Regions from separate parts of the Sporosarcina sp. FSL K6-1508 genome, predicted to be linked through region 3. Evidence: riboswitches for the same ligand, from Rfam matches in the RefSeq annotation. Region 3 holds a riboswitch; each other region holds the start of a gene.
What was found. Region 3 has a riboswitch for cyclic di-GMP ahead of MKZ11_RS04055 (methyl-accepting chemotaxis protein). Riboswitches for the same ligand answer to the same signal wherever they lie in the genome.

Region 1 (4,716 bases), 770 kb from region 3:
CTATATAAATAATCGCCGTCGACTATAAAGTATATTGCGCTTCCATCTTGGTGATCATTATGAAAGAAAATAGGGAGTTCTTTATCATCAGCAATTTTCAACACTGATTTAAACGAATCAAGAGTTAGAATGGACTTCTGGTCAATATTCAATTTCTCTGAAACTGGAATAATTCTGCTGCTATATTTTTTATTTATTTTTTCTACACGCGAGGTAATAGGTTTTGCATGATTAGTAACTAACCTTTTATAGACATAAATAATAGTTAGTAGTAAGGACAAAGAAAATAGGGAGCTTATTATTCGAACTCGGCTTAATGGAAGGGAGAACCCAAATAAGTTAAAAGTATTCGGAATCATTTCGGTCGTTGCCAATGGGGACATGGACGTGAATACTTTTTCACTTGCTAACGCAATTTCTTCATATGAATATTGAAAAGTAAGCTTACCCTGTTCCTGAATATTCATTTCCTTACCATCATAGTTAATTGTTCCTTGGATATTTGGAACTACTTCGATTGCATACTGAGGTAATTTAATGCCTGTTTCTTCTTCCACTTGTAATATGAATGCATTCACTTTTTCAAGGTCAATTTTATATGCTTTTTCTAAAATTGCAATTGCTTTCCCCTTTTCTTCAAAGGCTTGTTTTTTTTCTAGTGGAAACATTCTTTCCCACATATCCCCTGCTTTTATTACTAATTTTGCTTCATGTGTACCTTTTGCCAGTATTTCATTCTCGTAGTCTATTGTAGATTTTAAATTAATAGGAATTGCAGTTGTTATTTTCCGGAACATTGTATCTCCTGCTTCTACCGTCCCTCCGTTCGGATAAAGGACATTTGGCATAAGTGTCGCCTTGTAATCATAGTTTGTTTCTATTCGAGGAATGTCATCATTGATTTGAGTAATAGTTATTGCTGGTCCTGACAAAGAATAAACTGATACTGCAACTGAAATAATTAGTACTAGTAGAAGGGGGAGGAATATTTTCCTGTGTTTCCCCTTATATAGATGAACTAAGATTGATCCCATTTCCATCTCTCCCTTTGTTAATGTTAGTCTTTGTCTTGGTCCGTATTCGTTTGGTCTTCATTTGGTTCAGATTCTATTATGTTTGCTGTTTCTTTTTCGATTTCTTTTATATTTTCTTCTGCTCCAGCTTCCTCTTTTGCTTCGACTTCGACTTCCTCATTCGCCTTTTCTTCTACTTCGATTTCTTCTTTTTCTTTTTCTTTTTCTTTTTCTTTTTCTTCCGCTTCGATTAATTCTGATTTCGTTTCTTCTTCCAATTCAACAAGTATTTGTTCATCTTCAAATTCTGGAATCGTTGAATTTATTTCCGCACTGCCACCGTTCCAATGAGCTATTATTTGAATTTCACCTCCGGATAACTCTTGTGCGTCGCCAATAAGGGTGAAATATTTGCTTCCTCCTGAAATTAGAGTAGAAGAATTATTTTCTACTACATTCATTGCCTCTTCAGAGAATCCACTAAGTATGTCAATTCCTTGAATTTCTATTGTTTCTTCAGTGTTATTTGTAATTGCAAATTTTCTCCCTTCCCAATTGGTAATTGCGATAAGGGCACTATCCTCTGGGACTATAGATAATGTTGCATCACTTCCTATTTCAGCAGTTGTAAAACTCGTGCTACGGAGAAGCAAAAATGACATGGATACTAAAAGTGCTGCTAAAGAAAAAAACTTTTTCAATACGCGCCCTCCCAATTTCATAATAAAAGCCTAACTAAATTGGACAAGTTGTCCAAATTTAATTAGGCCGGTTGCACCAATAACTCCATACGCCCCAGGTGCCCATATACGGGTCGTACTTCACAGTTTCCGTAATCAATATTCTTTTATATAGTTCAGTATAACCAAACCCCAACAAATATTACGGTACTTCTTGCGGTTATGTAGGTACTATTTTTGTCTGATAATAGGTAGTAATGTCCTTCTTTGTATTTGTCGTAACTAACATGTAAAGAAAAACAGCCCTATATATTTCATAGAGCTGTTTTGCTTTATTTTGAGTTTAACTTACTTACCATCTGTTCTAACTGCGTCAACAGTTAGTGTGTAATTATTTGATCCTTTACCAATGTTATTAGTCAATAATTCCAGGTCAATTTCCTGATCCTTACCTGGTTTTAGCGTAAATGAAAGTGTATTACTACCACCGCCATTTGTTAATTTCAACAGTTGTTTAGTAGGAGTAATTATACCACCACCGCCATGTCCACCACCTGGTTTTCCAAACGTATCTAATTCGGTAACCTCGCTAGCTTCAAAAGTTCCTTTACCGGATCTCTTAGCGACATTAACAGTAACATTAATATCTTTATCTGAGTTATTTTTAACTGCAAATAATTTATCCCAATTATATTTACTATTGTTTTGAACTCCGTAATCTGCTCCATTACCCTTATTCAGGTTAATCAATAATTCACCATTCGCTTTATAATCAGCTGCATTATGCTCCGCACTTGCTACTAGTGCCAATAGTGATTCGTTAGAATTCTTGACCGTAACGTCCATATCACTCTTGACCGCTGCACTTGAGAAAGACATTGCCGCCATCACACTTGAAATTGCTAGTAGAAACACTACCGAAAATATACCTTTTTTCATCTTCATTCTTAAATCTCCTCCAATATTTTTTTCGGCTCTTAACCGTTTTTGTAACTACTTTTAGTATAGGAGGATTGGTATTGGTTATCCTCACTCTGTAGGGTAGTCTTCAGATATCGTTTGTCTACTACTATTATCTACTTTGTATCCCCTAAACTACTACTTTTGTTGGTGGTAGGTATACTTTTGTACCAAATCAATTCTACTTTAGAGGGCTTTTTGTTTCGTAGAATTACAATAATATGAATGAAAGGAGGAATTCCATGAAGCTATTTTCAAGGATACTGAACACTTTATTAGCAATTGGCATCTTATGTACGTTAATTGCTGCAATTGGGTCAGCTATTACTAAAGAACCCGTTTTGCTTACCGTCATTCGTTCAAACAGTATGTCCCCTGTTTGGGAGCGGGGCGATATGGTGATCATAGAGAACCTAAAGGAAAAAGAAGCAGTACAAAATGGAGATATCGTCTTTTTCAAAACAGAAGAAGGAAGTCTTGCTGACAAAGGTTGGATTGCCCACCGAGTAGTCGATAGAAACGTCGATAAAGGTTTTATTACCAAAGGGGACGCTAATGAATATACGGATCAGCGGGATGGTAGTGGACTGATTGAGCGAGATTGGATTGCTGGAAGAGCATTAACTATAGGAGAAACACCAATCGTTATCCCTAAAATAGGTTACTTATCATTATGGGCGGAAAAATATCAAAGCAATCCTTATACATTGCCAGTTATCGCCATAGTTCTTGCGATTATTATTGCAATTGGCGAATTAAAATCTGGACGAAAACGAAAGAAGACAAATAAAGGAATGGAGTTACAACTCATTTATATAGTAGGTGGATTAACGATTTCCGTTATTATGGGAGCGACAATGCTTGCTTCCGGACAACGAGCAAACCTTTTTTATGAAGTCTCTTCTCAAGGTCAAGGTGTATTAATGGGCAGTGCTGTTGGTATTTTAAAGGTTGGAGATGAAGTAACCCGGCCATTATCAGAGCTAAGTAATGGAGGTTTCTTTAAATTAATTGGTGCCGTTACTTCTGATGATAAGCAAATTAAATTGAGTCATACAAAGTTATCCCTTTCACCGGGTCAGGAAACCGATATAACCTTTACTGTAAATGCCGAAAGGCCTGGCAAGTATGAGTCATCTATTCAAATCGGATTATTTTATCCATTTCTACCCCCTTCATTTATTTACTTTCTAGCACAGAAAAGTTATTGGTTGGCGCTTGCAGTCGTCTCTTTAGTACCAGGATTGCCGTTAATGATTTATCCTCTTTTTGACAGAAAAATGAGAAGAAGAACGATTAAAGTGTTAAGGAGGAAAAGAAGAACGTTGCGGGGGATTTTGCCGTTTTAGTGTTAATTGCTCATAAGTTATATTTTAGAATCTACCATAAATAAAACCCTATCATAAGAAAATCCTCTCAGGACCTAAAAAGGCGTGAGAGGATTTTTGGTTTATTCGAATTAGGGTAAAGTCTGGCAAGTTAAACGTTAAAAACTGGGCACTCCAAGCTTATATTTTTTTGTTTCAAGCCTTTTATTATCTCCATCGTAACTGACGATACTAACCGTTGAACCTGGTTTAGCATCGATAAGCGAAGCCTTGAACCTATTATTTCCTTTATAGTCCATATCCTCACCACCAACGGTTACCCTATGTACATCCGGGCTTGTTGTGACGGTAATGTTGGTAAAGATACCGCTTGATAGACTGTAAACCAATTGAATGTCATCAGTCAGATTGACCACCTGAAACGGAACTTCGACAGGCGTTTTTAACGCTTTTCCGTCATTGGATGTAACAGTTGCCACTCAAGGTTATTTAGGGATCTGCATGGATGGTAAAGGTGACAGGCGTTATGTCTCCCGGCCAATTTTTGATTAATGCATCGGAATTAATGCCTGGCTCTTCCAACGCTCCGTACTGTCCGCTATGCAAATCTCATTCTTCTATTAATTATCCCCCCTCCATTTTAATTACGTTTCAGACATTCACAGTCTACTATTAAATGCCGATAGTAAAAGAGGAAGGATGATAACTTATGAAAAAGACACTCGCTATTATCAG
Region 2 (4,716 bases), 1.4 Mb from region 3:
CAATGTCGCTGATCTTGTTAGAATTAGCATGTAAACCATTAATAGTTTCTTCTATTTGCTCGACAGATGTATTAATTAATTGCATCTGAGCAATCACCTGTTGAACAACTTCATTTCCTTGTTCAGCAGCAAGTGATGCTGAAAGAGACGATTCAGAAGCAGTATTGGCTGAATCAGCAATTTGTTGTATACCGCCTGCCGTTTCTTCCATTGCAGCGGCTGTTTCTTCAGTCATTACCAAAGAAGTTTCAGCGTTTTGAGCGATATTCTTCATTTCTTTTGAAACGTTTGTAGAACTAATATACGATTCTGTCGCATTCATAGTTAGCTGATTAGCTGATGATGCAACGTGATCAGATGTATTTCTAATGTTTAATATGACATGTTGCAAGTTTGAAACCATTGTTTTTATCGATTGTGAAAGTTGTCCAACTTCATCATTTGTAATCTGAAGATCAACATCGTTCAATTCTCCATTTGCCACTTGGTCTGCAACAATGACCACTTTTTTGAGTGGTAATAGAAGCCGATCAATTGTAAAATACAGTAATACTAATAAGATTGAAATTCCGATTACTGCAATAATAATCTGTTTTGTAACACTTTTTTTAATGATGGTGTCAATATAATCCGCAGAGTAATCAATTCCTAACACGGCAATTGTATTTCCACTTTCATCTTTAAGAGGGCTGAAAACTGTTCGCCATGATCCAAATGAGTCCTCAAAAATGCTTGTTACCTCTGATTGATCATTTTTAATCGCGAGCTTAGCAGTATCTACATGGACAGGAGCAAGATCAGTAAACAATTCCCCTGCTTCATACGCTTCATTCAAATTTTCCGTATAGCCGATAGGAGTGACACCATCGTCCTCCATTTTCCATATATAACTCCAAAACATAATTCCTTGTTCTTCTCTTATTTCATCCAAGGTTCTTTGCATTTCTAAAAATTCAGAATCGCCTTCACCTTGAACTGTCAATAACCCATCTATATCTTTGGAATCGAGGTTCCTAGCTGTCAATAAGCCAACACTTTTCAATTCTTGTTCAAGGTCATTCTCTAACTGACCGTTCAATTGAGAGATACTCTGTGTCGTTAGAACAGCAAAAAGTGCTAAAACAATGACAGATACTGTGAGTAACAACTTATACTTCAGTGACATGTTCTTAAAAAAACGCATAATGATTATTTCCTCCACTTCTACTTATGTTTGTTTGTTTCTTTCTTTCAAAAAAAAAAGCCTATTTCACATTGAAATAGGCAAATAAAAAAAACTAGACTATTATCTAGCATTTCTTGAGCAGCTCAGCCGTCATAGTAATAATTACTTTAGACCCGTAGCTTTGCGTCCCTATTTTTCAATAAGTTTGCCTATAACCATCAAAAAATATACCACATAGTCTAATAGATGGCAATAAGAAGTACTAAAAGTTTCATAGATTACTATAATAACTCTTCATAATGCACTACTTAAAAAATGCCCAAAAGAGTATATAGTCATTGGTGAAAAAGAAGATGAGAGACTTTACTACCCCGCCCAATTTATGTTTCGTTATTTTTAATCGTTACATCAAATTCTTTTACAAAGACTGCATTACCAGTAATTTCAATATTAAATGTTTGATTATTTTTGATTACTTCAACTTGTACTCTTCCATCTTTGTCAATTTCAATACCTTGTTCAATTAACAAGGTTAATTTAGTGTCAAAGTCATTTTTAATATTTTTGGCATAATAAGCTCCCATTACACCTGAAGCAGTGCCTGTCACCGGGTCCTCTATTGTACCGGAAAATGGAGAAGAGAAATGGCGGGCATGCATATCTGCATTAGAATCATGCGTTTCAAGGCAGAAAGGGTGGACAGACGCTTTTGGCATTTCTTTTAAAATCGTTGGAAACTGTTTATTGTTGGGCTTCATCTTTTTGAATGCTTTAAGCTTTCTTATAGGAATTAACAAAGTCCATATGCCTGTACTTCCATATAAAATTGGTAAGTCAGTTTCTATATCATCTATACCAATCCCGATTGACCTAGCTAAATCTTCCTTGGAACCTTTAAACTCTTCAAACTGCGGAGATGCCTGTTTCATAGTTATGTATAGTTCATTTTCTATAGTCGAACTTATCCTTATTGGTAAAATTCCCGCTTTTGTTTCTATTGTTAACTCCGTTTTCTCCCCTATTAATCCTTTTGATTTTAGTGCATAAATAGTTGCCATAGTTGCGTGACCACACAAATCCATCTCTCTCCCTGGCGTAAAATAACGAATCCTAATATCGGCAACGTCTGAATGCATAGGAAAAGCTGTCTCACTAAAACCCATATCTAAAGCTACTTCTTGCATTTCAATCTCCGTTAGTTCATCGCCATCCAAAACTACTCCTGCAGGATTTCCTTTATTCGGTTTGTTACTAAATGCATCATAATGATAAACTTTTACAGTTTTCATTTTTAACAACTCCCTCTCAATTTTCATTCGTAATCTCTTGTGTATTAAATAGCTTCAATCGAAAATATATTGCAGATAAAGGTTTATAAAACTTGTACATTGATATCCTCATACTATGATTTTGGATATAACTAGTGTATACCTTATCAATAGTATTTCAGGAAACTTTAAAAAACAGACCATTCCATGCCAATTCGTAGCAATTGGTATGCTTAAATAATTCAATGCAGTATGTTTCAGAAGTAAGATTACTGCCTTCACTCTTGAGGAAGGAAGAAAGGAAGCCATAAATACAAATATTTCACTAATGAGGTAAAATAGTGGTAGGAGGGGATTATTATGTTAAAAGTTAGAGCTTTGGAAAATAGGGATTATGAATTAATTAAGGCTGCAGAAGACGTAATAGAAAAAAATTATAGATATGGACGACACCACATTGGTTCATCGGTCAGAACTACATCAGGTAATATTTTTGCAGCTGTACACGTCGAAGCAAATGTTGGCAGAATAACGGTATGTGGAGAAGCAATGGCGATTGGAAAGTCAATATCAGAAGGAGACCATGAGTTTGAAACGATTGTAGCAGTTGCTCATCCTCATCCACAAGAAGACATTGAAAAATGTTGGGTCGTTGCACCATGTGGCATGTGTCGCGAGTTAATAAGTGATTACGGTAAGGATACTGACGTAATCATTCCCTACAATGGTGAATTAGTAAAATGTAATGTAATGGAGTTACTACCGGAAAAATACTCAAGTGATTTAGAATAAAGAATACATCGGGATAGCAAAAGAAATGGTTCAGTCTTACATTTAAATAAAAAAGGAGGATTTTATGGACAGATTTCAAAATGATTATATAACTCCAGAGAATTTCGGAGATTCTTTTTTACATGGAAAACCAGAATCCATTTACAAACAATGTATTAAAGATTTTAAAGAGATAGTATCGCTCCAGCAATTTAAAGAACTAGTACAATCGATTAATAAGAACGTTGAAAGCTTCCAATTAATTGAGACATCATCTTTAGGGTATTATATACAATATTTATGGTTAGATAGCCATAAAGAAAAAGTGATTTGTGTTGTATTCGATTCGACTAATAATATCCATCGTCTTTTGATAAAACCTTATATAATCTTTCCAAAGAGTGACAGACCTTCTTCAAAAAACTTATATAATATGCCTATTAAAGATGAATGGTTTGTCTTTTGGGGCGGAAAAAATGAATTTCTAAATTATCATTATGTTTATGAATCACAGAGATACGCATATGATTTAGTTGTCATGAAAGATAATCAAACGTATAAAGATAAAAAAATGCGTAATGAAAATTACTATGCATTCAATAAAGAGGTTGTTGCACCAACTGATGGCAAGATCGTTAAAGTGATCAATAATATAATCGATAACGTCCCTAGTGAAATGAATGAATTACAGCCGGCAGGCAATTATATCGTTATAAAGCATTTCAATAACGAATATAGCTTATTAGCTCATTTCAAACAGTATTCTATAATGGTAAAAGAGGGAGAGGACGTTAAACAAGGTCAAGTTGTCGGATTATGCGGGAATTCCGGTAACTCATCAGAGCCACATATACACTTTCAGGTAATGGATTCGCCTGATATTAATAATTGTAAATCAATATGTATCCGTTTCACGGATGGTATAGTGCCAATTCAAGGCGATATAGTTACACAAGGTACTCCAAATAATAATACGGATAGTTCGAACTCGCGTTCATTAGATAAATTTGACAAAGCTGAACTTGCATTTTCTTTAACAGATGCTTTGTTAATAATTCCTCGTTTTATTGGTTCATTATTTAAGTGATATGCTAAAATTCTAATTAATGATCAACCAGGTGAGTTGAATTCTTCAATATATGAATTTTTTATTTAAATGAGTTAATTTCATAATTCTCAGCCCATACGCACCAATGCTTTCTAGACATTAAAAATAGAGTACCTCCCCAAATCTTGTATAATGTAGTCACCACAACAAACATTACAGACTGGAGAGATACCCCTATGTCTATTGTACGACAACAAAGCCTTTTTGACATGCATGAACTATATGATATTGAACCTACCCATCGTTTTAACGCCATTTTTTCAACGTTAAACCTTGAACCTGTCTGGACTTTGTTCGATAAAAACACAAATGTAGGTGCGCCGAGAGAATTAAATTATGGGGCCATGGTCTATTCGTTAATCGCTCGTGTGGTGGAGCGAATTCCGACGGTGAAGGACCTTGTG
Region 3 (4,716 bases):
CGTAACCAACTGCTCAGAAGTAATTTGATTGTTATCCAAGGCTTCCGAAATTTCTTTAATACTCTTTTCAAATGGATCGAATTTGGTTTCTTCTGCAGAAACACTTGCCATTGGAAGCACGGCCATAACTGCCATAAGGGCTATCAAGGTGATAACATGATTTAATACTTTTAACATGGTATTTCCCCCCTATTCTAAATTAAATGAAACATAAAAATTTTTCTTTTACAATTTAAATTGCTGAATGGCTACTTCCAATTCATTTGACATCCTAGCTAACTCTTGAGAAACCGCTGAAACCTCTTCCATGGAGGCACTCATTTCTTCGGAGGATGCCGCAACGTTTTGAGAATAATTATTTACTTCAATACTCGTTTTTGAAACTTCTTCTATGTGAACGACCACTTCAGCTATATGATTCTTCATGTTTTCCATCGCTATGCTAGCTTCAGATATTTTTGTTGTACCAGTGAGAATAGAATCCATAATTTCCCCAAATGCTTTCCCGCTTTCATTCGCAAGTTTCATTCCCTCTTTAGCCGAACTTACGCCTAGATTGACAAGTTCCATCGAATCTTCAATTCCATCATTAATATCGTGAATGATCTCATTGATCTGCAATGCTGAGTTGCTAGATTGCTCTGCAAGTTTTCGAACTTCATCTGCCACGACTGCGAATCCTTTTCCATGTTCACCAGCTCTAGCAGCTTCAATTGCAGCATTCAAAGCTAATAAATTCGTTTGCTCTGAAATGGACTGTATCATTAAGCTAATTTGTCTAATTTCATTTGATTTTTCATTTAACATGCTGATTTTCTCAGCGGAAGAACTCACATTTTTATCAATTTCACTCATCTGACTTACCGTTTGTTCAACGACCTCACTACCTTGTTTAGCCGTTTCCGTTGAATAATGGATGGAATCTTTTACGTTGCCCATACTCACTGTCACATCATCTACACGATTAAACACTTCATTGATAATACCTACAGCGTTTTTCATAGCCTCATCCTGGTCATCAGCTCCAGTAGCAACCAATTGGATTGACTCGGATATTTCGCTGGAAGCTGTTTGATTTTCAATCGAAGACGCTGCCAACTCTTCAGAGGTCGCAGATAATTGTTGAGATTCATGCGCAATTTTTCGCATGGTTTCTTTCAAACTGGTAGACATGGTATTGAAATTCTCTCCCATATCCCCGATTTCATCGTTCACCTTTACCGTGACTTGTTGCGTCAAATCACCTTTTGACATCGCTAAAGACAAATCACTAATGCTTTTAATTCTCTTCGTTATACGTAAACTCATTATAATAGACGCAATGACAGCAAGAATCGCGAAAACCCCACCTATAATGAAAAGCATTGTTCGTATGAAAGTCGCCGTACTTAAAATTTCGTCCTTCTTAATGACAGCAATATACTTCCAGCCATCAATTTCTGAAGTGATTGTGTTCAATACATAGTCTTCACCATCTAGGTTCGTTTCAAATGGGCCGTCTTTGCTTAAATCTGTTAATTCCGGAACATTTAGTTCGGAAACGGGTTGGAAGTTCAATTCGGAGTTTTTCGGATGTGCAAGGATTGTTCCATCTTCTTGCGCAAGAATGACATAACCTTTTTTACCGATACTGATTTCCTTAATAATATCTGTTAAGCCTTCCAAACTTACATCCAGGCCTAACACACCTGTTTGCTTTCCGTTTTTTTCAATCGATACTACATTACTGACTATAATTCCCTCTACCCCAGTTGCCTTATAGGCACTTGTTAATTTTACTTCTCCTGGTTCTGCAATAGCCGTGTTATACCAAGGACGGTCTCTAGGATCGAAACCAGCTGGCGTGGGCCCCTCGGGATATTGGACATAACCTCCATCCGATGTACCTATATAAACATAAGAGGCTTTAGGATGACTATTACTAAATTGAGAAAACACATCAAAAATGGCTTTCTCCTTATCCCCATTTTCTGAAGGGGTCATATCAATTGAGCCTTCCCCCGCTATATCTTTATAGGAAGTAATACTTGAATCGGCATTTAGAACGGAATGGTCATTAGCTAATAAATTGACATTTTCCCTAATCGTTTCAAAGTATAGAGAAATTCCATTATCCACCTGTTTAATTTCTTTCTCGCTGAAACTAATATAATCATCCTTGGTTTTTTTGCTAACTGTTTTATTCACTAACACGCCAACAAATACAATCGGTACTATCGATAGCAATAGTGAGAAAACTAATAACTTTGCTTTGAACGAAATCCTTTTCTTATTCATTTGCACAATCCTTTCTATTTAATTAATAGTGAATCAAGCGTAAGTTGCCTGCTGCTTCAAAGCTTTTAAATTGTTAACTTCAAGAATCTCTTAATCCTTTCTAACTACGTCTTTTTGCCAAATTCATTCTAGGTGGTTTTAAACACTCAAAAAACTATTCTATTTAATATAGAATAGCCAAAGGATTTATATATATATTAATCCATAAATTTGGTAACCAGGCGATCATTGTTTAGATTGCAGGACTTTTGATTAATCCCTAAACTTTAGATCCTAGGCTTTGCGTGCTGCCCTTTCAGAACAGGTTGCCTTTAACTTCTATAGTTTTAGTTTAAAATTACGCTCACCAATAATCTCACGTAACTCTACAAAATTCAAGACTTTTTAACCACTCCTCACTGTTTATCTATGAAAAATGAATCACGAGGATAGTTCGGAACCAGTTAAAAAGTAGGTTTTCATCGACTATGTATAAGGTTTTATAGAAATGAAGTCAAAAATATGATTTCAAATTAGTAATTGATTGATTTTGGCGACATTATCCAATATTTGGCTGATACTATCGCTTCACCCGCCTACTATTTGCTACAATGATAACTAATCTCGATTACTTTGACACACCTAATTGGCCTATCTCCCAGTTCGAGATAGACCTTGAAACCATTTGAGCTTCGCATTTTCTCCTTGAAATCCCTTTTCTTATGGTTTCCTTTGAATTTATCTGGCTCTAACGTTTGTCACTGACCGAGTCTCATCATATTTTATCAATAACCGCCTTTACTTATGATACGGTTCCCCCTTCATAATCCTGAAGGCCCTATACACCTGCTCCAACAATATCAGCTTCATCATCTGATGCGGAAATGTCATTTTCGAAAAAGACAACAATTCATCCGACCGTTTTATCACGCTATCATGAAGCCCCAGCGAGCCTCCGATAACAAACGCTACCTTGCTCCGCCCGTATGTCATTAGCGACTCCATATCCGCTGCTAGCTCTTCTGATGTCTTCATCTTCCCTTCAATCGCGAGCGCAATCACATAGGAATCCGTCCCTACTTTCGCCAAAATACGATCCGCTTCTTTTTTCTTCACGATTTCCATATCTGCATCACTTAATGATTCAGGTGCTTTTTCGTCCGGAACTTCTATTAAGTTAATCTTTGCATAAGCACCTAGTCTTTTTGAGAATTCTTCTATACCCATTTTTAAATATTTCTCTTTTAATTTACCCACTGTCACAATTGTAATATTCACAAGTTGTCCACCCTTTTTTTATTATTATAAACAAAACTTATACACATATCCACATCACTTATCTACATGTTGTGTCCGACTACTCATCCCTCACAACATATAATGCCGCGTCTTCACAATACGAGCACTTTGTGGATAACTTATTTTCTTCTGCTACAGCTTCCATGATTGGAAACTTTCCCTGCTCAGCTACAAAAACGTCAAGAGCATGGTTTATATGGGTTTCACAGCTATAAGTATTCATTTTCATCCCAACTTTCAGCTTTTTTATTTTACACAAAGTTATTCACAAATTTTTAGATTTATCCACAAAGAGCGAATACAATAAAAAAACGGGCATAATAGCTAGCCGATAGCTATTATGCCCGCTGTGGATAAGTTTTCATTGTAAAGTGTTTGTAATGCTATTACTAAAACGAGTTACCGTCTTTTAACACCATTTCTATTTCGAGCAACTTGCCTTCACGATACACTTTCATTTGCATCGTATCACCCACATTCTTCGCATTATACAGGTGTTTTCGTAAACTGACCATATCTTCTATTTTTTCTCCATCCATTTCAACAATAACGTCATATTGCATAACGTCGGCAATTTCAGCGGCTGATTTGCTCATGACTTCATTCACGACTACTCCGTCTGTTATGGTGGCCGGTAATTTGAGCATATCCCGTTGCTGTTGTGCCGGAATACTTCGGAGGTCAAGTAACGTGACACCCATTGTCGGACGGTTTACCTTACCGTTTTTTTCAAGTTGATCGATAATCGGCGTTGCAAGATTGATTGGGATTGCAAGGCCAATTCCTTCAACCGTTGCTTCTGAAATTTTCATGGAATTGATGCCGATTAGCTGGCCGGCAAGATTAATTAGAGCACCGCCAGAGTTCCCTGGGTTAATGGCTGCATCCGTTTGCAAGACATCCGCAAACCAGTCAACTGTACCATTTTCATCGAAATCAATTGGAATTGATCGATCTTTTCCCGATACAACACCTACTGTCACAGAACCTGAAAAACCGAGGCCCAGCGGATTGCCGATTGCAATTACCGTTTCTCCACGTTTCAACGCATCTGAATCTCCAAAGCCAATAACTGTTTTGACAGGTTTAGCATCAATTTCAATGACGGCCAAGTCTGTCCACATATCGCTACCAACGGTTTTTCCTGCTGTTTTTGAGCCA

Region 1: another riboswitch for cyclic di-GMP. It lies ahead of MKZ11_RS00425 (hypothetical protein); the one in region 3 lies ahead of MKZ11_RS04055 (methyl-accepting chemotaxis protein).
Region 2: another riboswitch for cyclic di-GMP. It lies ahead of MKZ11_RS11660 (methyl-accepting chemotaxis protein); the one in region 3 lies ahead of MKZ11_RS04055 (methyl-accepting chemotaxis protein).

Annotation. Positions count from the first base shown of each region.
Region 1 covers NZ_JBBOXF010000001.1:101,453-106,168, forward strand. The annotation lists gene MKZ11_RS00420 (DUF5305 family protein) at 1-1,034, opposite strand, end outside; gene MKZ11_RS00425 (hypothetical protein) at 1,058-1,714, opposite strand; cyclic di-GMP riboswitch class II at 1,772-1,854, opposite strand; gene MKZ11_RS00430 (DUF1102 domain-containing protein) at 2,042-2,638, opposite strand; gene MKZ11_RS00435 (signal peptidase I) at 2,896-4,002, shown strand; gene MKZ11_RS00440 (hypothetical protein) at 4,140-4,460, opposite strand; gene MKZ11_RS00445 (DUF5050 domain-containing protein) at 4,691-4,716, shown strand, end outside.
Region 2 covers NZ_JBBOXF010000001.1:2,317,295-2,322,010, reverse strand. The annotation lists gene MKZ11_RS11660 (methyl-accepting chemotaxis protein) at 1-1,165, opposite strand, end outside; cyclic di-GMP riboswitch class I at 1,300-1,385, opposite strand; gene MKZ11_RS11655 (PhzF family phenazine biosynthesis isomerase) at 1,546-2,454, opposite strand; gene MKZ11_RS11650 (cytidine deaminase) at 2,794-3,225, shown strand; gene MKZ11_RS11645 (M23 family metallopeptidase) at 3,290-4,291, shown strand; gene MKZ11_RS11640 (transposase) at 4,489-4,716, shown strand, end outside.
Region 3 covers NZ_JBBOXF010000001.1:869,546-874,261, reverse strand. The annotation lists gene MKZ11_RS04060 (amidase family protein) at 1-177, opposite strand, end outside; gene MKZ11_RS04055 (methyl-accepting chemotaxis protein) at 226-2,277, opposite strand; cyclic di-GMP riboswitch class I at 2,487-2,597, opposite strand; gene rlmH (23S rRNA (pseudouridine(1915)-N(3))-methyltransferase RlmH) at 3,055-3,534, opposite strand; gene MKZ11_RS04045 (CxxH/CxxC protein) at 3,614-3,778, opposite strand; gene MKZ11_RS04040 (S1C family serine protease) at 3,945-4,716, opposite strand, start outside.